Regions from separate parts of the Pseudomonas synxantha genome, predicted to be linked through region 2. Evidence: predicted binding sites of a transcription regulator. Region 2 holds the regulator's gene; each other region holds the start of a gene.
The links. The regulator FliA, encoded in region 2, starts transcription of late flagellar genes. The targets are predictions, from matches to a motif close to CTAAAGTTTNNNNNNNNNNNGCCGNTAA.
Positions count from the first base shown of each region.

Region 1: a site for FliA is predicted at 6,019-6,046, ahead of BLU48_RS27325 (methyl-accepting chemotaxis protein). Genes of this name have one in related genera too.
Region 3: a site for FliA is predicted at 2,656-2,683, ahead of motA (flagellar motor stator protein MotA). Genes of this name have one in related genera too.

Region 1 covers NZ_LT629786.1:5,888,383-5,896,395, reverse strand. The annotation lists gene rep (DNA helicase Rep) at 1-1,423, opposite strand, end outside; gene BLU48_RS27340 (putative bifunctional diguanylate cyclase/phosphodiesterase) at 1,700-3,364, shown strand; gene BLU48_RS27335 (NorM family multidrug efflux MATE transporter) at 3,494-4,897, opposite strand; gene BLU48_RS27330 (LysR substrate-binding domain-containing protein) at 5,049-5,969, shown strand; gene BLU48_RS27325 (methyl-accepting chemotaxis protein) at 6,146-8,013, shown strand, end outside.
Region 2 covers NZ_LT629786.1:866,852-874,864, forward strand. The annotation lists gene flhA (flagellar biosynthesis protein FlhA) at 357-2,471, shown strand; gene flhF (flagellar biosynthesis protein FlhF) at 2,483-3,799, shown strand; gene fleN (flagellar synthesis regulator FleN) at 3,905-4,738, shown strand; gene fliA (RNA polymerase sigma factor FliA) at 4,735-5,475, shown strand; gene BLU48_RS04190 (chemotaxis response regulator CheY) at 5,642-6,016, shown strand; gene BLU48_RS04195 (protein phosphatase CheZ) at 6,035-6,823, shown strand; gene BLU48_RS04200 (chemotaxis protein CheA) at 6,835-8,013, shown strand, end outside.
Region 3 covers NZ_LT629786.1:6,747,029-6,755,041, reverse strand. The annotation lists gene rsgA (small ribosomal subunit biogenesis GTPase RsgA) at 1-545, shown strand, start outside; gene motB (flagellar motor protein MotB) at 714-1,733, opposite strand; gene motA (flagellar motor stator protein MotA) at 1,737-2,588, opposite strand; gene BLU48_RS31165 (HDOD domain-containing protein) at 2,755-4,290, shown strand; gene BLU48_RS31160 (rhodanese-like domain-containing protein) at 4,348-5,163, shown strand; gene asd (archaetidylserine decarboxylase) at 5,179-6,039, shown strand; gene serB (phosphoserine phosphatase SerB) at 6,172-7,386, opposite strand; gene BLU48_RS31145 (AhpA/YtjB family protein) at 7,520-8,013, shown strand, end outside.

The DNA of each region.
Region 1 (8,013 bases), 1.8 Mb from region 2:
CACTGATCGGGTCTTCGCCGGCGCATTGCTCGCGGACCTTGTCCATGAAGCGCTTGAAGCGCGACAGCCGGTCGGTGAAGCGTGTATCCAGATGCTCGCCCAGGCCGATTTCGTCGGTGGCGGCATACATGGAAATTTTGCGTTCGGTGGCGTAGTTGCCGAGCTTTTCCAGGGTGGTAGAGCCGATTTCCCGACGCGGCACGTTGATCACGCGCAGGAAAGCGTTGTCGTCGTCCGGGTTCACGATCAGCCGGAAGTAGGCCATCAGGTCTTTCACTTCCTGGCGCCCGAAAAAGCTGTTGCCGCCCGACAGGCGATATGGCACCTGGTGGTGTTGCAATTTCAGCTCGATCAGCTTGGCCTGGTAGTTACCGCGGTACAGGATTGCGAAATCGCTGTAGGGCCGGTCGGTGCGCAGGTGCAGGCTGAGGATTTCCACGGCCACGCGTTCGGCTTCGGCATCCTCGTTGCGGCAGCGGATCACGCGGATCTCATCGCCATGACCCATCTCGCTCCACAGTTGTTTTTCAAACTCGTGGGGGTTGTTGGAGATCAGCACGTTGGCGCAGCGCAGGATGCGACTGGTGGAGCGGTAGTTCTGCTCCAGCATCACCACTTTCAAGGACGGATAGTCGACCTTGAGCAGCATCAGGTTTTCCGGGCGGGCGCCGCGCCAGGCGTAGATCGACTGGTCGTCGTCGCCCACTACGGTGAACTGGTTGCGCGTGCCGATCAGCAGTTTCACCAGCAGGTACTGGCTGGCGTTGGTGTCCTGGTATTCGTCCACCAGCAGGTAGCGCACCTTGTTCTGCCACTTCTCCAGGATGTCCTTGTGTTCCTGGAACAGCTTGACCGGCAGCAGGATCAGGTCGTCGAAGTCCACCGCGTTGAACGCCTTGAGCGTGCGCTGGTAGTGGGTGTAGACAATGGCAGCGGTCTGTTCCTTGGGGTTGCGTGCAGCTTCCAGGGCCTCGGCGGGCAGGATCAGGTCGTTTTTCCAGGCGCCGATCATGTTCTTGATCTCGTCGACGCCGTCGTCGCCCGCGTATTCCTTTTGCATGATGTCGGTCATCAGGGCCTTGACGTCGGTCTCGTCGAAGATCGAGAAGCCCGGCTTGTAGCCCAGCCGCACATGCTCCTTGCGGATGATGTTCAGGCCCAGGTTGTGAAAGGTACACACCGTGAGGCCACGGCCTTCGCCGCCCTTGAGCAAGGTGCCGACCCGCTCTTTCATTTCCCGCGCCGCCTTGTTGGTAAAGGTCATGGCGACGATGTACTGGGCACGGATGCCGCAGTTCTGGATCAGGTGCGCGATCTTGCGGGTGATCACGCTGGTCTTGCCGGAGCCGGCGCCGGCGAGCACCAATAGAGGGCCGCCGACGTAGTTCACGGCTTCTTGCTGCCGGGGATTGAGTCGGGACATACGGAATTTAAGGAGTCGTTGTTCAAAAGGGCGGGCATTTTAACAGGCTGGAAAGATTCTGCTGCCATAGAACGACGGTGTGACGTACCACTCGATCTAAATTTGCCGGTTTTGCTACTTTGCCGCAGGATGTGGGGAATACTCAGACTATTTTTCACAGTCTGCGTGTTTGATAACACCTATCATCTGCCATGCATTTGTCATGCATTTATCATTGCCAGGCCGCACGTCATAATGCCACCGCCAACGAAATTTTGCCGAGTCTAGGGAGTTAGCGTGTCTACGCCTGTCGAACCCTTGCGTTTGCTGCTGCTGGCCGATACGCCTGCGTGGGCAGCGTTGTTGCGCGAGTGCCTGGCGCCGATGGGCGAGGGGGCTGTGCTGATCAGTGCGCCCAACTGGGACTCGGTGAGTCGTCTGTTCGATGACGACCAGGGTGCTGTGCTATTGACCACACCAAGCCTGCAACCCGGCCCCGGCCGTTGCAGCTTGCCGTGTGTATTGCTGCTGGAGCAGGAACCATTGGTTGCGCCGCTGGGTGTCAGCGACTGGTTGATCCGGGATGCGTTGGACGCCGACACACTGCGCCGCTGCTTGCGCCATGTGCGCGAGCGCGGCGTGCTGGAGAACACCTTGCAGCGCCTGGCCGAGCAGGACCCGCTCACCGGTATCGCCAATCGCCAGGGTTTCCAGACCCTGCTGGCGGCGCGGCTGGTGGAAAACGAAGGCCGCGGCCTGGCTCTCGGCCACCTGGATCTGGACAACTTCCGTCATGCCAACGACGCCCTCGGCCATCAGGCTGGCGACCGCCTGATCCTGCAGGTGGTGTCGCGGCTCAAGAGCCAGCTCGAAGCCGGCGACCAACTGGCACGCCTGGGCAGCGATGAGTTTGCCTTGCTGATCGATACCCGCCGGGCGCCGCAGCGTGCCGAGTGGATGGCTGAGCGGATCACCGAAGTGATGGCCGAGCCCTATTGGGTGGATGGTGAAAGCCTGCTGATCGGCTGCAGCCTGGGCGTGGCCCATGCCCGTGCCCGAGCCGGCGCCGACCCGTTGATGTGGCATGCCCATATCGCCATGCAGCAGGCCAAAAGCACCCAGGGCTGCACCTTTCATATCTTCAACGAACGCATCAACCGCAATGCTCGCAGCCTGGCCGATCTGGAAAGTGAACTGCGCCGGGCCCTGCGCCGCGATGAGTTGGAACTGCACTACCAGCCGCGCCTGGATCTGGACGACGGCCATATCGTCGGTCTCGAGGCCTTGGTGCGTTGGCGCCACGGTGAGCGCGGCTTGTTGCCGCCCAGCGAGTTCGTGCCGCTGGCCGAGCAGAGCGGCCTGATCGTGCCATTGGGCTACTGGGTGATTTCCCGGGCCTTGCGCGACATGCAAGACCTGCGCGAACGCGGTCTGCCGCCGCTGCACATGGCGGTCAATCTGTCGTTCCGCCAGTTCCAGGACAGCCAATTACTGTCAACGCTCAGTCGCCTGATTGCCGAGCGCGGTGTGGAAGCGCAATGGCTGGAGTTCGAGCTGACCGAAACTGCCGTGATGCGCCGCAGCGACTTGGTCAAGCAGACCATGGACGCCCTTGGCCGACTCGGTGTGCGGTTCTCCCTGGATGACTTCGGCACCGGCTTTTCGTCGTTCGTGCACCTCAACAGCCTGCCGATCGCCTTGTTGAAGATCGACAAGAGTTTTGTCGGTGGCATGGAAGAACGCGAGGAAAACCGCAAGTTGGTGCACGCGATGATCAACCTGGCCCACAACCTCAACCTGGAAGTGGTGGCTGAAGGTGTAGAGACGCCGGAGCAGTTGGCATTGTTGCGCTTGTTCGGGTGCGACCAGGCCCAGGGTTACCTGATCAGCAAACCGTTGCCATTGCCGGAATTGGTCGAATACCTGATGTTTGGGCAAAGCCAGCAGGCACTGCTGGGCTAAGTTGCGAACGCCATTAAAAATGTGGGAGGGGGCTTGCTCCCAATAGCGGTGCGTCAGTCAGCAAATGCAGTGACTGACACTCAGCAATCGGGAGCAAGCCCCCTCCCACAGTTCTGACCGAGCAGGGCTTTATTCTGTTTGTGCGGCCTGAAAGGCAGGCTGCATTTCAGGCTCCTGCCGAATCATCCGCTTCATCTTCGCCTCGAACGCCCATGTCAGGCTCACTGCCGCACACGCCAGGCCCAGCGCCAGGCCCCACCACACGCCGGTTGGCCCCCAGCCTAACGTGAACGCCATCAGCCAGGCCGAAGGTGCACCGATCAGCCAGTAACAGCCCAGCCCCACCAGGAAGGTGGTCTTGGCGTCCTTCAAGCCACGGATGCAGCCCATGGCGATGGTCTGCACGCCGTCGAACAATTCGAACCAGGCGGCGACGGCCAACAGGCTGACGGCCAGGACGATGACGTCATGGAACGCCGGGTCGTCATGATCGAGGAACAACCCGATCAGCGGGTCGGAAAACAGCCACAGCACAACGGCAAACCCCAACATCACCATGGCGCCAAAGCCGATGCCGACCCGGCCGGCCATGCGTGCCTGCAGCAACTGGCCGGCGCCGTAATGCTGGCCGATGCGCATGGTCACTGCGTAGGACATTCCCGCCGGCACCATGAACGCTACCGAGACAATCTGCAGGGCGATCTGATGCGCCGCCAACTGCGTACTGCCCATGGTGCCCATGCACAGCGCAGCAAAGGCGAACAGCCCGACCTCCACCGCATAGGTGCCGCCAATCGGCAGGCCCAGGCGCCACAGCTCGCGCAGGTATTGGGTATTCAGGCGCAGCAGGCCGGTGCTCAGCGGGTAGGCCGCGTAGGCGCGGTTGCTGCGGATGTACCACATCAGGGCCAGCGCCATGCCATTGGCAACGATGGCGGTCACCAGGCCAATACCCATCAGGCCCAGCTTCGGCAGGCCGAACATGCCTTCGATCAACGCGTGGTTGAGCAGGTAATTGACTACCGTACCGCACAGGCTGATCACCATTACCGGCGTGGCTTTGCCGATGGCGCTGGTGAAGCCGCGCAGTGCCATGAAGCTCAGGTAGCCGGGCAGGGCGAAGGGCAGGATCGTCAGGAATTGCCCGGCCGCGTGCACGTTGGTTTCGGTCTGGCCGAACATCAGCAGCACCGGTTTCAAGTTCCACAGCAGCAATGCCGCCGCCAGAGCCATCAACCATGCCAGCCACAGCCCGGCCTGGGTCAGGCGGGTGGCGCCGTCGATATCGCCCGCGCCATGGCGAATGGCGACCAGGGTGCCTACGGCGGCAATCACGCCGATGCAGAAGATCGCCACGAACGAATAGCTCGCCGCGCCCAGGCCACCACCGGCCAGGGCTTCGGGGCTCAGGCGCGCCATCATCAGGGTGTCGGTCAACACCATCAGCATGTGCGCCAGCTGTGATGCAATCAACGGCCCCGACAGCCGCAGAATGGCCCAGAGCTCGGTACGTGCCGGATGTTGCATGATCATCACGCTCAATAGTCAGAGTGTTGGGAGAGGGTTGATTCTCGGCGCTTTGCGTCCACTGCACAAAAGGATAAATGCGATCATTCGCATGATTAAAACTCATGCTGGATTGATTCTGGTAGGGTGCCGATATTGCGCCGTCGGAGCTTTCCCAATGTCTCGTCGTCTTCCTCCACTGTATGCCCTGCGTGCATTTGAAGCCGCTTCGCGACACAACTCCTTCACCCGTGCGGCGCAGGAATTGTCCATTACCCAGAGTGCGATCAGCCGCCATATTCGCACCCTTGAAGAGCATTTCGCTTGCCGCCTGTTCCAGCGCAGCGGCCGCAACCTGCAGCTCACCGAAGCCGCACGTCTGTTGTTGCCCGGGGTGCGCGAAGGGTTCGCCGCGCTGGAGCGCGCCTGTCATACCCTGAACGCCGAAGATGACATCCTGCGCATGAAAGCGCCGTCCACATTGACCATGCGCTGGCTGCTGGCGCGGTTGAGTCGCTTCCGTGCATTGCAGCCGGGCAATGAGGTGCAACTGACCAGCGCGTGGATGAGCGTAGACGAGGTGGACTTCAACCAGGAGCCCTTCGACTGTGCGGTGTTGCTGAGCTACGGGCACTTTCCGGCGGACTGGGAAGCCAGCTATCTGTTCCCGGAATTACTGATTCCCGTGGGCGCGCCGAACCTGCTGGACGATGGCCCCTGGGACGCAGCCCGACTGGCGAGTGCCGAGTTGCTGCACCCCACCCCCGACCGTCGCGACTGGCGCAACTGGCTGGGACGCATGGGGTTGTCGTCCCAGGTATCCCTCAAGGGCGGGCAGGTGTTCGATACCTTAGAACTGGGCATGATCGCTGCGGCACGAGGCTATGGCGTTTCCATGGGTGATCTGCTGATGGTGGCTGAGGATGTGGCGCAAGGGCGACTCAGCCTGCCGTGGCCAACGGCAGTGGCGAGTGGGGAAAATTATTACCTGGTGTGGCCGAAAACTCGTCCCGGTGGCGAGCGTTTGCGCAGGCTGGCGGAGTTTCTTCAAGGTGAAGTCAAGGCGATGGAGTTGCCCCGGGTCGAGCACCTCGATTGAGCGTGGCAGGCCTATGGTGCAATCGTTTGCGCGATACCCCTGTGATTCGCTCAAGTATTGGCAAATGCCGCCGAAGAAGGAATGTTGGAACTATCGTGCACCAACGCTTCCCACTAGATAATTTGCCGAGCATCGCTATGAGATCAGGATGATCCTGGCCTCGGCCAGGAGCTCCCATGTCTCAACCTCGTGCCCGGATTGCCTCCCAGTTAGGTCTCGCACTTGCCGTGATTCTGGCTATCGTTATCAGCGGCAGTACCGTCTTCGCTCTGCGCTCCCTCGACTCAGCCAACCTCGACACCCGTGAGGAACACCTGGCCAGCGAGGCGCGTTTGCTTGCCGACCAACTCAATACCTTCCACAGCACCTTGCGCGAAAGTACCCAGCGTTTGAGCGGGCTGTTTGAAAAGCGCTTCGTCGCCGGCTTGAGTGTGCGTGCTGACCAACCGGTGGCGGTGGCCGGCGTGCAGACCCCGAGCCTTTACCTGGGAGACGAGGTGCTGAACAACAATTTCGAAGAGGTGGATGAGTTCAAGCAGATGTCTGGCGGCGTGGCCACGGTGTTCGTGCGCAGCGGCGACGACTTTATTCGCGTCAGCACCTCGCTGACCAAGCAGGATGGCAACCGCGCCATCGGCACAGTGCTGGACCGTCAGGGCGCGGCTTACCAGCGCGTTGCCGAGGGGCAGACCTATATCGGTCGTGCGGTGTTGTTCGACCGTTCCTACATGACCCAATACAGCCCGGTGCGTGACAGCAGCGGCAAGGTCATCGCCGTGTTGTTCATCGGTTTCGATTACACCGACGCCCAGAACGCCCAGTTTGAAAATCTCAAGCGCTTCCGTATCGGCCAGACGGGCTCCCTCGCGCTGCTGGATGAACAGAAGCATTGGCTGGTGGCGCCAGCTGGCGTGCAGGCGCCGGATGAGGCCATTGCGGTGATGCTCGACCTGGCGAAGAAACCGGGAGCTGGCCGCTTCTGGAGCGACAAGCACGAGGACTTCTACAGCGTCTCGGTGCCGTTCGAAGGCGGCCCATGGGCGGTGGTCGCGAGCATGCCCAAGGCTGAGATTCGCGCCGTGACTTGGGAAGTCGGTATCCGCCTGGTAATCGGCAGTGTGCTGGCGATGTTGCTGGCAGTGGGTGCCACGGTGTGGCTGTTGCGCAGCAAGCTGGCGCCACTGAGCGACCTGGTACGCCAGGCAGAAGCCCTGGGCGCGGGTGACTTGAGCGCACGTCTCAACGTGTCCAGCCATGACGAGATCGGCCAGTTGGCGCGCAGCTTCAACCAGATGGGCGACGCGCTGTCGACCATGGTTTCGCATATCCGCAACGCTGCCGAACAGGTCAACAGTCGTGCCCAGGCGCTGTCAGGTTTGTCCGGTGGTGCCTATGAAGGCATGGAACAGCAGTCCGGCGAAATCACCAGCATGGCTGGCGCGGTGGAAGAATTCAGCGCCACTTCGTTGAACATCGCCGACAACATGGGCAATACCGAGCGCCTGGCGCAAGAGAATGCCCAGCAGACCCGCATTGGTCGCGATTCGATGCAGGAGGCGTCATCGTCCCTGGAACATATCGCCACCGCCCTGAACAGCACCGCTGCGGTGATCAACACCCTGGGCCAGCGCTCCCAGGAAATCGGCGGGATCGTTGGCGTAATCACGGCCATCGCCGAACAGACCAATCTGCTGGCGCTCAACGCCGCCATCGAAGCCGCCCGCGCCGGTGAGCAGGGTCGGGGTTTCGCCGTGGTCGCCGACGAGGTGCGCAACCTGGCGTCGCGCACCCGTCAGGCTACCGATGAAATTTCCACGATGATCCAGAGCATCCAGCAGGAAACCGGCAATGCCATCAGTACCATGGAACACGGCAATGTGCTGATGCAGGAAGGCCTGTCGCGTAACGCCGCCGTGGCCTCGGCCCTGGCGCGTATCGACGAGCAAAGCCGCTCGGCCGGCCAGCAGTTCGCTGCGATCACCACCGCGACCCAGGAGCAGAGCAGTACCGCCACCTTGCTCAGCAGCAACTTGCAGAGCATTGC
Region 2 (8,013 bases):
CCGCTGCGTTTGCAGCGGTGTACGGAGACTAGAGAGCCGGTTTCCTAGGGGCAACCCCAAATCCTTGTCAGAAATTTCCTCGGTAGCCCCGGCTGTACACAGATCAAATGTGGGAGGGGGCTTGCTCCCGATAGCGGTGAATCAGCCAAACATCAGTGCCTGATACACCGCTATCGGGAGCAAGCCCCCTCCCACATTTGGATTGATTTACACCCGGTGGCCCGGGGTGTTTGCGAGGTTCTCCGGGCCCAAAAGCAAAGTTGGAAGGCTTCTTGCAATACCGCCTTCAAGTCGCCCTTCAGCGTCAAAACTTTGCTTCAAGGACACGAGGAATACCGGTGGTAGATCGCTCTCAAATGCTCAACACGGCCCGTGGCACCCTGACTGATCTGTCGCGGGGCAATCTGGGTGTGCCGTTGTTGTTGCTGGTAATGCTGGCAATGATGATGTTGCCGATGCCACCGTTCCTGCTCGACGTGTTCTTCACTTTCAACATTGCCCTGTCTGTCGTGGTCCTGCTGGTCTGCGTGTACGCGCTGCGGCCGCTGGATTTCGCGGTATTCCCCACCATCCTGCTGATTGCGACCCTGCTGCGCCTGGCGCTGAACGTGGCGTCGACGCGGGTGGTGATGCTCCACGGCCAGGACGGCCACGCCGCCGCCGGTAAGGTGATCCAGGCCTTCGGTGAGGTGGTGATCGGCGGTAACTACGTGGTCGGTATCGTGGTGTTCGCAATCCTGATGATCATCAACTTCGTGGTGGTGACCAAGGGCGCCGGGCGGATTTCCGAGGTAAGCGCGCGCTTTACCCTCGATGCGATGCCCGGCAAGCAGATGGCCATCGACGCCGACCTCAATGCCGGCCTGATCGACCAGAACCAGGCCAAGACCCGCCGCCTGGAAGTGGCCCAGGAGGCCGAGTTCTACGGCTCCATGGACGGTGCCAGTAAGTTCGTGCGCGGTGACGCCATCGCCGGCCTGTTGATTCTGTTTATCAACCTGATCGGCGGCATGGCGGTCGGCATCTTCCAGCACGGCATGACCTTCGGCGATGCCGGCAAGGTCTACGCCTTGCTGACCATCGGTGACGGTTTAGTGGCGCAATTGCCATCACTGTTGTTATCCACAGCGGCGGCCATCATGGTGACCCGTGCTTCGGGCTCCGAAGACATGGGCAAGCAGATCAGCCGGCAGATGTTCGCGTCGCCCAAGGCCTTGGCCGTGGCGGCGGGCATCATGGCGATCATGGGCATCGTGCCGGGCATGCCCCACGTGTCGTTCCTGACCATGGCCGCCTTGGCCGGTGGCGGTGCCTACCTGTTCTGGAAAAAACAGAACCAGGTCAAGGTCCAGGCCCTGCAGGAGGTTGCACGCCAACAGGAACTGCTGCCATCCCCAGCCCGCGCCCAGGAAACCAAGGAGTTGGGTTGGGACGACGTGACCCCGATCGACATGATCGGCCTGGAAGTCGGCTACCGCCTGATCCCGCTGGTGGATCGCAACCAAGGCGGGCAATTGCTGGCGCGGATCAAGGGCGTGCGCAAGAAGCTGTCCCAGGACCTGGGCTTTTTGATGCCCACCGTGCATATCCGCGACAACCTCGACCTGGCCCCCAGTGCCTACCGCCTGACCCTGATGGGTGTGATCCTCGCCGAAGCCGAGATCTACCCGGACCGCGAACTGGCGATCAACCCCGGCCAGGTGTTCGGTACCCTCAACGGCATCACCGCCAAAGATCCGGCTTTTGGCCTGGAAGCGGTGTGGATCGAAGTCAGCCAGCGCAGCCAGGCGCAGTCCCTGGGTTACACCGTGGTCGATGCCAGTACGGTGGTCGCCACCCACCTCAACCAGATTCTCTACAAACACTCCCACGAGCTGATCGGCCATGAGGAAGTCCAGCAATTGATGGGCCTGCTGGCCAAGTCGTCGCCGAAACTGGCCGAAGAGCTGGTGCCGGGCGTGCTGACGCTGTCGCAATTGCTCAAGGTGTTGCAGGCGCTGCTGGCCGAACAGGTGCCGGTGCGCGACATTCGCAGCATTGCCGAGGCCATCGCCAACAATGCCGCCAAGAGTCAAGATACTGCCGCGCTGGTGGCGGCGGTGCGCGTCGGATTGTCCCGTGCAATCGTGCAAAGCATTGTAGGCATTGAGTCTGAGCTGCCTGTTATCACCTTGGAGCCAAGGTTGGAACAAATATTGCTCAATAGTATTCAGAAGGCCGGTCAGGGCCAGGAAGAAGGTGTTTTGCTGGAGCCAAGCATGGCTGAAAAGCTGCAGCGTTCGTTGATCGATGCCGCGCAGCGCCAGGAAATGCAGGGCAACCCGGTCATTCTTTTGGTGGCCGGTCCGGTTCGGGCGATGTTGTCGCGGTTTGGACGCTTGGCTGTACCGAATTTGCACGTGTTGGCTTACCAGGAAATTCCTGACAATAAGCAAGTGACTATCGTCGCGACAGTAGGGCCCAATGGCTGAGGTAGTGGGTTATGCAAGTTAAGCGTTTTTTCGCCGCCGATATGCGTCAGGCCATGAAACTGGTCCGTGATGAGCTGGGCGCCGACGCCGCGATTATCGGTAACCGTCGGATTGCCGGCGGTGTCGAGCTGACGGCTGCGCTGGATTACACGCCCCAGGCCCTGGCCCCGCGTGTGCCGAACATGGAACTCGAAGACGAGTTGCGCAAGACTGCCTCGCGCATTGTGTCGGCCCAGGCTGAACTGAGCATGCGTGGCGACAGCGACGCCAGCACCAATCGCCAATTGTTCGCCGGCCTGCCGTTGACGGCTGCCGAGCCGCTGGTAGAACCGACGTTCGTCGAGCCACCGCGTCCAGCTGCGCCAGCCCCGGCCGCCGCTGTCGACCAACGTGTGTTCGACTCGATGCGCTTTGAACTCAACGGCCTGCGCGAATTGCTCGAAGTGCAGCTGGGCTCGCTGGCCTGGACGCAACTGCAAGGCAGCAAGCCGCAACAGGCCAACCTCTGGCGTCGCCTGCAACGCATCGGCCTGTCCGGCCCGTTGTCCCGCGATTTGCTGGCCTTGACCGCCGAAGTCGAAGAACCCCGCCAGGCCTGGCGCATGCTGCTGGCGCACTTGGCACGCATGATCGCTACGCCGGAAATCGAACCTCTGGAAGAGGGCGGTGTGATTGCCATGGTCGGCCCCGCCGGCATGGGCAAGACCACCACCCTGGCCAAGCTGGCCGCCCGTTATGTGCTCAAGTACGGCGCACAGAATATCGCTCTGGTGAGCATGGACAGCTACCGCATCGGCGCCCAGGAGCAGCTCAAGACCCTGGGGCGCATCCTCAATGTGCCGGTGACCCACGTCGACCCGGGCCAGTCCCTGGCCAATGCCCTCGACCCGCTGCTGCGCAAGCGCGTGGTGCTGATCGATACCGCCGGCCTGCAAGCCAGCGATCCGGCGCTGCGCATGCAACTCGAAAGCCTGGCCGGGCGTGGCATCAAGTCGAAAAATTACCTGGTGCTTGCAACCACCAGCCAGAAACAGGTTCTTACCGCTGCTTACCACAGTTACAAGCGTTGCGGCCTGGCCGGTTGCATCCTCACCAAACTCGATGAAACTGCGAGCCTGGGCGAAGTGTTGAGCCTGGCCATCAGCCATGAATTACCGGTCGCCTACCTGACCGACGGGCCGCGGATCCCGGATGATCTGCATCTGCCGCGCCGTCATCAGTTGGTCAGCCGTGCCGTAAGTGTGCAAATGCAAGAAGAGCCTAGCGAGGAAGCGATGGCCGATATGTTCGCCGACCTTTACCACCACCCGGCTAAACGGGTCGGTTAAGGCAGGATGAACACCGTGAAATGTACCTACATCGATGGTCTGCAAGCGATTCACGCGGCCAAGCCATGTAGCCTGCGTCTAAGCAAGACAAGGTAAAGAAATAAAATGGGCAGCATGCATCCCGTACAGGTGATCGCGGTGACCGGCGGCAAAGGTGGCGTCGGCAAAACTAACGTGTCAGTGAATTTGTCCCTGGCCCTGGCAGAGCTTGGCCGTCGCGTCATGCTGCTGGATGCTGACCTGGGCTTGGCGAACGTGGACGTTCTGCTGGGGCTGACACCCAAACATACCCTTGCCGATGTGATCGAGGGCCGCTGTGAGCTGCGCGATGTGCTGCTCCAGGGTCCCGGTGGCATCCGCATCGTGCCGGCTGCCTCGGGCACCCAGAGCATGGTGCACCTGAGCCCCGCGCAGCATGCCGGGCTGATCCAGGCGTTCAGCGATATCGGCGACAACCTCGATGTGCTGGTGATCGACACTGCCGCCGGGATCGGCGAGTCGGTGGTCAGCTTCGTGCGCGCAGCGCAAGAAGTGCTGCTGGTGGTGTGCGACGAGCCCACTTCGATCACCGATGCCTACGCGTTGATCAAACTGCTTAACCGCGACTACGGCATGAACCGCTTCCGCGTGCTGGCCAACATGGCCCAAAGCCCGCAGGAAGGGCGCAACCTGTTCGCCAAGTTGACCAAGGTCACGGACCGCTTCCTCGATGTGGCTTTACAATACGTTGGCGCAGTTCCTTACGACGAGTGTGTGCGCAAGGCCGTGCAAAAGCAGCGTGCGGTCTACGAAGCGTTCCCTCGTTCCAAGTGCGCACTGGCGTTCAAGGCCATTGCCCAGAAGGTCGATACCTGGCCGTTGCCCGCCAACCCCCGGGGGCATCTGGAATTTTTCGTCGAGCGTTTGGTGCATCAGACGAGCGCAGGACCGGTGCTATGACATCCAGCGGCTACAACCTTTACAAAAAGTCGGCACGTGACAGCCAGGGCGAATTGATCGAGCGTTACGCGCCCCTGGTCAAGCGCATTGCCTATCACCTGTTGGCGCGCCTGCCGGCCAGTGTGCAGGTCGAGGACTTGATCCAGGCCGGCATGATCGGCCTGCTCGAAGTGTCGACCAAATACGACGCGAGCAAGGGTGCGAGTTTCGAGACGTATGCGGGCATCCGTATCCGTGGCGCGATGCTCGATGAAGTGCGTAAAGGGGATTGGGCGCCGCGTTCGGTACACCGCAATACGCGCATGGTCAGTGATGCAATTCGTGCAATTGAAGCAAAAACCGGTCGTGACGCTAAAGATCATGAAGTTGCGGCCGAACTCCAATTGAGTCTCGACGATTATTACGGGATTTTGAACGATACCTTGGGCAGCCGCCTGTTCAGTTTCGACGACCTGCTGCAGGACGGCGAACACGAAGGGCTGCACGAGGACGGCGCGAGTGCACATCTCGAACCGTCTCGCGACCTGGAAGACGAACGTTTCCAGAGCGCGTTGGCGGACGCGATTGCCAATTTGCCGGAGCGTGAGCGCCTGGTACTGGCGCTGTACTACGACGAAGAGCTGAACCTCAAGGAAATCGGTGAGGTGCTGGGGGTCAGCGAATCGCGTGTCAGCCAGTTGCATAGCCAGTGCGCGGCCCGCTTGCGGGGGCGATTGGGAGAGTGGCGCGCGCGCTGACAGGCAGTGTGGGGACACTGCAGACGCTACCGTGAAGCCGCAAGGTTCGCGGGCTCGTACCGTGGTGCCCTGGGCAGTCCTTTTTGTGTAACGCCTGTTGATTGAAATGGCGCGTCCAGGTGCTGGGCGCGTTTAAGACTGCTTGGAGGTCGAATTGGACAAGAACATGAAAATCCTCATCGTTGATGACTTCTCAACGATGCGGCGGATCATAAAAAACCTGTTGCGTGACCTTGGGTTCACCAACACGGTCGAGGCGGATGATGGCATCACGGCGATTCCGATCCTCAACAGCGGAAGCATCGATTTTCTGGTAACCGACTGGAACATGCCGGGCATGACCGGTATCGATCTGCTGCGCCATGTACGTGCCGATGAAAAACTGCGCAGCCTGCCTGTGCTGATGGTGACCGCTGAAGCCAAGCGTGAACAGATCATCGAAGCCGCCCAAGCCGGGGTCAACGGCTACGTGGTCAAGCCATTCACTGCACTGGCCTTGAAAGAGAAGATTGAAAAAATCTTCGAACGCATCGGTCATTGATGCTGCCACGGGGGAGCTATGGAGCATAACGAATCATCGCAGGCCGACTTCGAGTCGACCCTGAAAAAACATGCTCACCGCTTGGTCGACAGCCTGGAAAAAGGCCAGTTCGCCGATGCGGTGCAGTTGATCCATGAGCTTAACCAGACCCGTGATCGCGGCCTGTACCAGGAAGTGGGCAAGCTCACACGCGAGCTGCACAGTGCGATCGTCAATTTTCAGATTGACCCGCGCATGCCCCAGGCCGAAGAGATTTCGCAAATCACCGACGCTACCGAACGCCTGTCCTATGTGGTCAGGCTGACCGAGGCGGCGGCCAACCGCACCATGGACCTGGTGGAAAACGCCACGCCGCTGGTCAACGGCATGACCAGCGAAGCCCAGGCCTTGAGCGTTGACTGGGGCCGCTTCATGCGCCGCGAAGTGGGGGCTGAAGAGTTTCGGGAATTGGCCCGTCGGGTCGAGGGTTTCCTGTCGCGCAGCGAACAGGAAAACCGCACGGTGGCCAGCAACCTCAACGACATCCTGCTGGCCCAGGATTACCAGGACCTCACCGGCCAGGTGATCAAGCGCGTGACCCAGTTGGTCACCGAAGTGGAAAGCAACTTGCTCAAATTGGTGCTGATGGCCGGCCAGGTCGACCGTTTTGCCGGCATCGAGCATGACCGCGAAGCGATCCTCTCGGAAAAAGATCCACAAAAACATCTCGCCAAGGGTGAAGGTCCGCAGATTCATGCCGATAAACGTGAAGACGTTATGTCAGGTCAGGATGACGTAGATGACCTGTTATCCAGTTTAGGCTTCTAAGGAGCACACCCATGAGCTTCGGCGCCGATGAAGAAATCCTTCAGGATTTCCTTGTAGAGGCCGGCGAAATTTTAGAGCAACTGTCCGAGCAACTGGTCGAGCTGGAAAGCCGACCGGATGATGCGAACCTGCTCAATGCAATTTTTCGCGGTTTTCACACTGTAAAAGGGGGCGCCGGCTTCCTCCAGCTCCATGAGCTGGTGGAGTGCTGTCACATCGCCGAGAACGTGTTCGACATCCTGCGCAAGGGTGAGCGGCAGGTCGACTCGGAACTGATGGACGTGATTCTAGAAGCACTGGATGCGGTCAACGGCATGTTCAGTGAAGTGCGCGAACGTGCGCCGATCACGGCGGCCACTCCGGAACTGTTGGCGGCCCTGGCGCGCCTGGCGGAACCGGCCGCGGCTGCGCCGGTAGCACAAGCTGAGCCGGAACCAGTGGTGGAGGCCGAGGCGGATGTGACCGACAGCGAGTTCGAACAGCTGCTCGATTCGCTCAATGCGGTCAAGGCCGAAGCCGAAGCCCCGGCGGCGCCTGTCGCCACGCCGACCAGCGAAGACATTACCGACGCAGAGTTTGAATCCCTGCTTGACCAGTTGCATGGCAAGGGTCAGTTCGCGGCCGATGCCGTGGCACCCGCTGCGCCAGAAGCACCGGCTGCCAGCGCCAGCACCGACATTACCGATGATGAATTCGAGGCACTGCTCGACCAGCTGCATGGTAAAGGCACGTTTGTAGCCGAAGCCCTGCCGGAAGTCGCCGCCACTGCTGCCACTGCCACTGCCGCCGCAGCTCCAGCGGCTCCAGCGGCCAGCAGCGCCGCACCGGCCGGCGACGGACTGATCTCCGATCACGAGTTCGAAGCCTTGCTGGACGAGTTGCATGGCAAAGGCAAGTTCACCGAGGTAGCCCCGGCTGCCGCGGCTGCGGTCGCCGCCGCACCGGTTGCCGCCAAAGCTGCCGCGCCGGTCGCCAAGCCAGCCCCAGCCGCTGCCCCGGCACCTGCGCGTGCAGCGGCGCCGGCGGTGGCGGAAAAGCCCGCCAGTGAAGCCGAAACCACCGTGCGCGTCGACACCGCGCGCCTGGACGACATCATGAACATGGTCGGCGAGCTGGTGCTGGTGCGTAACCGCCTGGTGCGCCTGGGCCTGAACAGCGGCGACGAAGCCATGCAGAAGGCCGTGTCGAAC
Region 3 (8,013 bases), 960 kb from region 2:
ACAAATTCGACCTGATCGACGAGCAGAACGCCCCGGCGCTCAATGCGTTGTTGGCGGTCTACCGCACCCTGGGCTACCCGGTGCTGGAAGTGTCGGCCCATCACGGCAACGGCATGGAACAACTGCAACAGCAGTTGGACGGGCGCATCAGCGTGTTTGTCGGCCAGTCCGGCGTGGGCAAGTCTTCGCTGGTCAACAGCCTGTTACCGGAAGTCGACACCCGCGTCGGCCCACTGTCGGAACTGTCCGGCCAGGGCACTCACACCACCACTACCGCGCGGTTGTTCCACTTTCCCGGCGGCGGCGAATTGATCGACTCCCCGGGCATCCGTGAATTCGGCCTCGGCCACGTCAGCCGCAGCGATGTGGAAGCGGGCTTCATCGAGTTCAACGACCTGATCGGCACCTGCCGCTTCCGCGACTGCAAGCACGACCGCGAGCCGGGCTGTGCGTTGCTCAAGGCCCTGGAAGATGGCCGCGTGCAACAGCAGCGGATGAACAGCTATCGGTCGATTATTGCGAGCCTACCTGAGAGCAGCTACTAAACCGCCAGCCTCTGTAGGAGCGAGCTTGCTCGCGAAGACCCCAAGAGCAACACGGGCATCCTGAATACACACGTTATCGTTGACGTTTTTCGCGAGCAAGCTCGCTCCTACAGTGAAACGGTAGATACAACAAGGCCGCGATCATCGCGGCCTTGTTGTATCTGGAGCTTAGGAGGCCGGCGCAGGCACCGTAGGATCCTTCACCCCGCCATCATCAAACAGGTTCAGCTTCTGCCGCAGCTCATGGGCCGGCAGCGGCTGCTGTTCCGGCGGTAGCGCATTCGGATCAACCGGCACTTCGCCTGGTGCGCCGTCACCCTGGGTCGGTGTCGGTGGCGGCGGCTGGTCGCCCTCAATCGCACGCTGGGCCTTTTTGGTCAGTACCACGATATCAATGCGGCGGTTGACCGGGTTGAACGGGTCCTTGGGATCAAACAACTGCGAGGAAGCAAAACCTACCACTCGCGCCACTTGCGGGTCTGGATAGCTACCGGCCACCAGCGCACGGCGGGCGGCGTTGGCGCGGTTGGCCGAGAGTTCCCAGTTGCCGAAGTCGCCCTGGCCCGCGTAAGGCTTGGCATCGGTATGGCCGCTGATGCTGATCTTGTTCGGCACCGCCTTGATGGTGTCGGCCATGGCCAGCAGGATGTCTTCAAAGTACGGTTTCAAGCGCGCGCTGCCGGAGTCGAACATCGGCCGGTTGGCGGCGTCGGTAATCTGGATGCGCAGCCCCTCGGGCGTGATCTCGAAGGAAATCTGGTCCTTGAACTTCAGCAGCTGCGGATTTTCCTCAACCTTGTTCTGCAATTCCTGCAGCAACAGCTCCAGGCGCTCCTGCTCGACCTGCTCGGCCATGGTTTCAACCGTATCGCGCTCGATCGGGATTTTTTCCTGCGGCGATTCGGTCTGCACTTCCGGGTTGATGGTGCGTTCAGGCGCCAACTGCGGAGAGCCGCCCAAGTCGATCACGAAGGGCGTGCCGCTTTCGGAAAAGCCAATCGGGTCTTTGAAGTAACCGGCGATGGCGATTTTCTGCTCCGGCGTGGCGGTAGACATCAGCCACAGCACCAGAAAGAACGCCATCATTGCCGTGGCGAAGTCTGCGAAGGCGATTTTCCAGGCACCACCATGGTGCCCCGCAGCGAAGCGCTTGACGCGCTTGATGATGATTGGCTGGTTGTTTTCCATGGCTTAGCGACCGCGAACCGCTTGTTCCAGCTCGGAGAAACTTGGGCGATGCTTCGGGTAGAGCACCTTGCGCCCGAACTCCACGGCCAGCGACGGCGGCATGCCCGACGCGGACGCTACCAGGCATGCCTTGATCGCTTCATAGAGGTTGACCTCTTCCTTGGCATCGTGGGCCAGGGATGTGGCAAGCGGCCCAAAGAAACCATAGGCCGCAAGAATACCGAAGAAGGTCCCCACCAGCGCCGCGCCGACGTGCATGCCGATGGCTGCCTGGTCGCCCTCGCCAAGGGAGGCCATGGTCACCACGATACCCAGTACGGCCGCGACAATACCAAAGCCAGGCATGCCGTCGGCGATGCCGGTCACGGCGTGGGACGGATGCTCCAGCTCTTCCTTGAGGCTGAACAACTCCATGTCGAACAGGCCTTCCAGCTCGTGGGGCGCCATATTGCCGGAGGACATGATGCGCAGGTAATCACAGATATAGGCGGTCATGCGCTCGTCTTTGAGCACCGCCGGGTACTTGGCGAAAATCGGGCTGGCGGCGGCGTCTTCGATATCGCCTTCGATCGCCATCATGCCTTCACGGCGGCTCTTGTTGAGGATCTCGTAGACCAGCCCCAGCACTTCCAGATAGAAGGTGTGTGAGAAGCGCGAACTGAACATGCCCAGCGACTTCTTGATCACATGCATGGTCATGTAGCCGGGGTTGGCCTGCAAGAATGCGCCAAACGCCGCGCCGCCGATAATCAGCACTTCGAAAGGTTGAATCAACGCGGCGATTTTACCGTGGGAGAGGACGTACCCTCCGAGCACACTTGCGATGACGACAATGATGCCGATAATTTTAGCCATAGGAGATGGGTACTTGCGCCGTCGGGTTCATGGACATATTGGGTGTTGCGGAAAACTCTTGTTCTACTTATCGGCAAAACTGCGCCAGACTATAGCCCGTTAAGGCGAAAAGCCAATTCGGCCCGTTCCGGGCGTGTTAAACGCAAGTGATGATCGCGCCCCAATCATGGCAAACGAAACGACCGTATCCAATGCAAAACCCACCACCCTCGCCGCTTGGATCAAGTGCCTGGACGATGTGTTGCTGCCCGTGCCCCAGGCCAGCCATGAACGCGTGTGCAAGGCCATTCGCGATAGTCGCAGTTCATTGCGAGATATTGCCGAGCTGATGCAAGACAGTCCGGCCTTGGTGCTCAGCGTCATGCGCGAAGCCAACAGTCAAACCCATGGCAGCCTGGCCGAACCCGCGGAAAACCTCGAAGTGGCGCTTAACCGCCTCGGCCTCGAGCGTGCCGAGGAACTGCTGGCGCGCCTGCCCTCGGTGCCAGCCCAGGAAATCCCCGTTGCGTTGCGCCAATTGCTACTGGTGAGCCAGCACGCGTCCCAGCAAGCCAACGGTTTGTTCGGCAGCCGCTTGGCGCGGTTGTGGCAGGACATCCACTGGGGCAGCCTGCTGTTTCTGTCACCGCTGTGGCCGATGGCCGTCGCCTTCCCCAAGCTCCTGGAGGAATGGGAGCTGCGGGTGATCCATAAAGGCCAGTCGGCGCGCCAGGTCGAGCAAGAATTGTTCGGCGTGCGCTTGCTCGACCTTTGCCTGGAGTTGACCCACGCCTGGCACCTGCCGATCTGGGTGTCACAGGGCTACAAGCTGCTGCTGGCGGAGCAGCGTTTGCTGGTCAAGGCGCTGCACATTGCCCGCGAAGACGATGCCCTGCGCCACCAGCAACTGCTCGATGCCGAGCCCAACCTGCGCCGCTGGCTGAACCAGCCGGCCAACACCGTGCTGCTGGCTAACGGCCTGGCGATGTCGGCCCAGGAATCCTGGACCTGCCCGCACACCGAGCGTTGGCAATACCTGACCGCCCTCTACCTGCAGGTGCCATTGAGTGACGTGCAACAGCAGGTGCACCAGCAAGCTGTGACCAGCGCCCGCACCACCTTGATGCCTGATCTCTGGCACCCGGCGCTGTCGCTGATCTGGCCGTGGCATGTGCAGAAGGTCCATCGCGGACTGCTGCCGGCGCCGCCGCCCACCGCCGAGTCCCTGGCTGTATGGCGCAAGCACTGCACCGAGCTGCTGGTCGAGCCAAATCGCTTCGCCAATGCCATGCACTTGACCACCTGCGCCAAGAACGCCTTGGTAGCCAGCGGTATGCAGCGGGTTTTGCTGTTCATGGCCGATCGCGCCTTGAGTACCTTGCGCGTGCATCAGGCCGACGGGTTGCCTAAGGACGCCGCGCACCTGAGCCTGGATGTAATCAACAGCACATTGCTGCAACGCCTGCTGGAAAAATCCGCACAGGTGCGGCTCAGCCCCGACAACCATGCGCAGTTCTCGGCCTTGCTACCGCCGGTCCTGCGTCGCTTGTTCACCGGCGAGCACTTGCTGTTGCGCTCTTTGAGTTGCAACGGCCGCGTGGTGATGCTGATCGTCGCGGACCAGGGCGGCGGCCCGTTCTCGGAAACCACCGTGCAGGCGTTCGGCAAAACCGCTCAATGCATCGAAAAGGCCTTGCACAGCTTTACCAACCGCAGCACCTGATGCTTGCGCTACAATCGCCGTCTTTAATCGCCAACATTTGTGCCCAGGAGACCTCACATGCCTGACTTCTCTGGCTTGCCGCTGGTGATCGAATCCAGCGATCTGCTTGGCCGCCTTGATGCCGAACACCTGATTGTCGTGGACCTCACCAGTGCCGCCCGCTACGCCGCAGGGCATATCCCCGGCGCGCATTTCGTTGACCCCAAACGCACCCAACTGGGCCAGCCCCCGGCACCCGGCCTATTGCCCAGCCAAGCCGACCTGGAAAAACTGTTCGGCGAACTGGGCCACACCCCGGACGCGACCTACGTGGTCTATGACGACGAAGGCGGCGGCTGGGCCGGGCGCTTTATCTGGATGCTCGACGTGATCGGCCACCCGAAATATCACTACCTCGACGGCGGCCTGCTGGCGTGGCTCGAGGAAGGGCTCCCCCTCTCCACCGAAGCCCCCGCCCCCGTCGGCGGCCCGGTCAGCCTAACGCTGCACGATGGCCCCACCGCCACCCGCGAATACCTGCAAAGCCGTCTCGGCGCCGCCGACCTGGGTATCTGGGACGCCCGCGGCCCGCTGGAGTATTCCGGCGAGAAAATGCTTGCGGCCAAAGGCGGTCACATCCCCGGCGCGGTAAATTTCGAATGGACCGCCGGCATGGACAAGGCGCGCAACCTCCGTATCCGCCGTGACATGCCGCAGGTCCTCGAAGACCTCGGGCTGACCCGCGACAAAGAAATCATCACCCATTGCCAGACTCACCACCGCTCTGGCTTCACCTACCTGGTGGCCAAGGCGCTCGGTTATCCGCGAGTCAAAGGTTATGCCGGTTCCTGGGGCGAATGGGGCAACCACCCCGACACCCCCGTTGAGATTTAAGGTTTAAGGACAGTTATGAAAAAGCAGTTGTTTATCCTCAGCCAGTATTTGCTCCCGCACCACTTGCTCTCACGCTTGGCCGGCTGCATTGCCGAATGCCGCGTGCGCTGGTTCAAGAACGCCTTCACCGCCTGGTTCGCCAAGCGCTACCAAGTGGACATGTCCCAGGCCCTGGTTGAAGACCTGACCGCCTACGAGCACTTCAACGCCTTCTTCACCCGCGCCTTGAAAGACGACGCCCGCCCGCTGGACTCGACCCCAGGCGCGGTACTCAGCCCGGCCGACGGCGCCGTCAGCCAGGTAGGACCGATCGAGCATGGCCGCATCTTCCAGGCCAAGGGCCACAGCTTCAGCGTGCTGGAACTGCTCGGCGGCGACGCGGCACTGGCTGCACCATTCATGGGTGGCGACTTCGCCACTATTTATCTGTCGCCGAAGGACTACCACCGCGTGCACATGCCACTGGCCGGTACCTTGCGCGAGATGGTGTACGTGCCAGGGCGGATTTTCTCGGTCAACCAGACCACCGCCGAAAACGTGCCGGAGCTGTTTGCGCGTAACGAGCGGGTTGTTTGCCTGTTCGACACCGAGCGCGGCCCGATGGCCTTGGTGCTGGTGGGCGCGATGATTGTGGCGTCGATTGAAACTGTGTGGGCCGGCCTGGTGACGCCGCCCAAGCGTGAGCTGAAAACCTTCCGCTACGACGAAGCTGCCCGCGCACCGATTCACCTGGAAAAAGGTGCAGAGATGGGTCGCTTCAAGCTGGGCTCGACCGCCATCGTGCTGTTCGGACCGGAGCAGGTGAAATGGACCGAAGCGTTGTTGGCGGGTTCGCCAGTACAGATGGGCCAGGCTATCGCACTGCCTAAAGCCTAATCTGAAAACTGCAAAGATCAAATGTGGGAGGGGGCTTGCTCCCGATGGCGGTATTCCAGTCGGAGATGTATAGACTGTTCCACCGCCATCGGGAGCAAGCCCCCTCCCACATTTTTGACCGCATTTCGTCAGTTAGAGCTGACCGTCGCGGTCGCGCAAGCCCAGCAGATACAGCACGCCATCCAGACCCAAGGTCGAGATCGCTTGCTTGGCAGATTGCTTGACCAACGGCTTGGCGCGAAACGCCACACCCAGCCCGGCAATCGCCAGCATCGGCAGGTCATTGGCGCCATCGCCGACCGCAATGGTCTGCTCCAGGCGCAAGCCTTCCTTGTGGGCCAGTTCCTTGAGCAGATCCGCCTTGCGCTGCGCATCGACAATCGGCTCGACGGCCAATCCGGTCACCTTGCCATCCACCACTTCCAGCTCGTTGGCAAATACATAGTCAATGCCCAACTTCGCCTGCAACTGCTTGGCGAAGTAGGTGAAGCCGCCCGACAGGATGGCGGTCTTGTAGCCCAGGCGCTTGAGTTCGGCAAACAGGGTTTCAGCGCCCTCGGTCAGGCGCAGTGACGCGCCGATGGAATCCAGCACACTCACGTCCAGGCCCTTGAGCAACGCCAGACGCTCCTTGAAGCTGGCCCGAAAATCCAGCTCACCGGCCATCGCCCGCTCGGTAATCGCGGACACTTGCTCGCCCACACCGGCCGCCTTGGCCAACTCGTCGATGACTTCGGCTTCGATCAGGGTGGAGTCCATGTCGAAAACCGCCAGGCGACGGTTGCGACGGAACAGCGAATCTTCCTGGAAGGCGATATCGACATTCAGCTCCTGGGCCACGCTGAGGAATTCGGCACGTAGCGCTTGCGCATCCGCCGGCTCGCCGCGCACGGAAAACTCGATGCAGCCCTTGCCCTTATCAGCAGGGGTATCCAATGGCATGCGACCTGACAGACGGTCGATATGGTCGATATTCAAACCGTACTGCGCGGTAATGGAGCTGACACGTTGCAACTGCTCGGCAGTGACCTTGCGGGTCAACAGGGTGACGATATGGCGCTTTTTGCCCTGGCCTTGTACCCAGTGCTGGTAGTCCTCTTCGGACACCGGAGTGAAACGCACCTGTTGATCCAGCTTATAGGCCGTAAACAGGATGTCCTTGAGTACCGACGAGGCCTGCTCGGTGCTGGGGATTTCCACCAGGATGCCGAACGACAGAGTGTCATGGATCACCGCCTGGCCGATGTCGAGAATGTTCACACCACCCTGGGCCAGGACGCCGGTAATGGCCGCGGTGAGACCCGGTCGGTCAAGACCTGTGATGTTGATCAGGACAATTTCGCGCAAAGCGCACCCCCAGGCTGGAAAAAAACCGCATTCTACCCACTTTCAGTGACCATCGGGCACAGCCAGCGCTTTGCCGGCCATGGGCCTGTCGCTATACTGCGCGTCAACTTCACGGACCAAGAGCCGAGCGCAAGTGAACCGGCCCACGCCAGTAAAAACCGATAACTTCTTCCTGCTGATCTTCCGGGCACTGCGCCACCGCCGTGTACCGATCGCATTACGCATCGCCAGCCATAACGTGATCCTGGTCGCTTTGGCCCTGGTGATCTACGCCTGCGTGATGGGTTTGCAGTTCAAGCAGGCCATGCATGAGCAAGCCGATGCCCTGGGCGAGAGCCTGACGACCCAGACCGCCACGTCGGCCACTGAGTTGCTGGTGTCCAACGACATCCTCAGCCTCAACGTACTGCTCAACAACCTGACCAAGAACCCGCTGGTGGCCCATGCCGCTATCTATAGCGTGGACAACCGGATCATGGCCGAGGCCGGGCAACGCCCGAAGAACGGCCTGTTGGGTGAAGCCGAGGGCCTGTACCAGAGCAATATCACCTTTCAGGATGTGAAGGCCGGCCAACTGCGTATCAGCCTTGATATGCAGCAATTCCAGCAGCCGATGACCATCAGCCT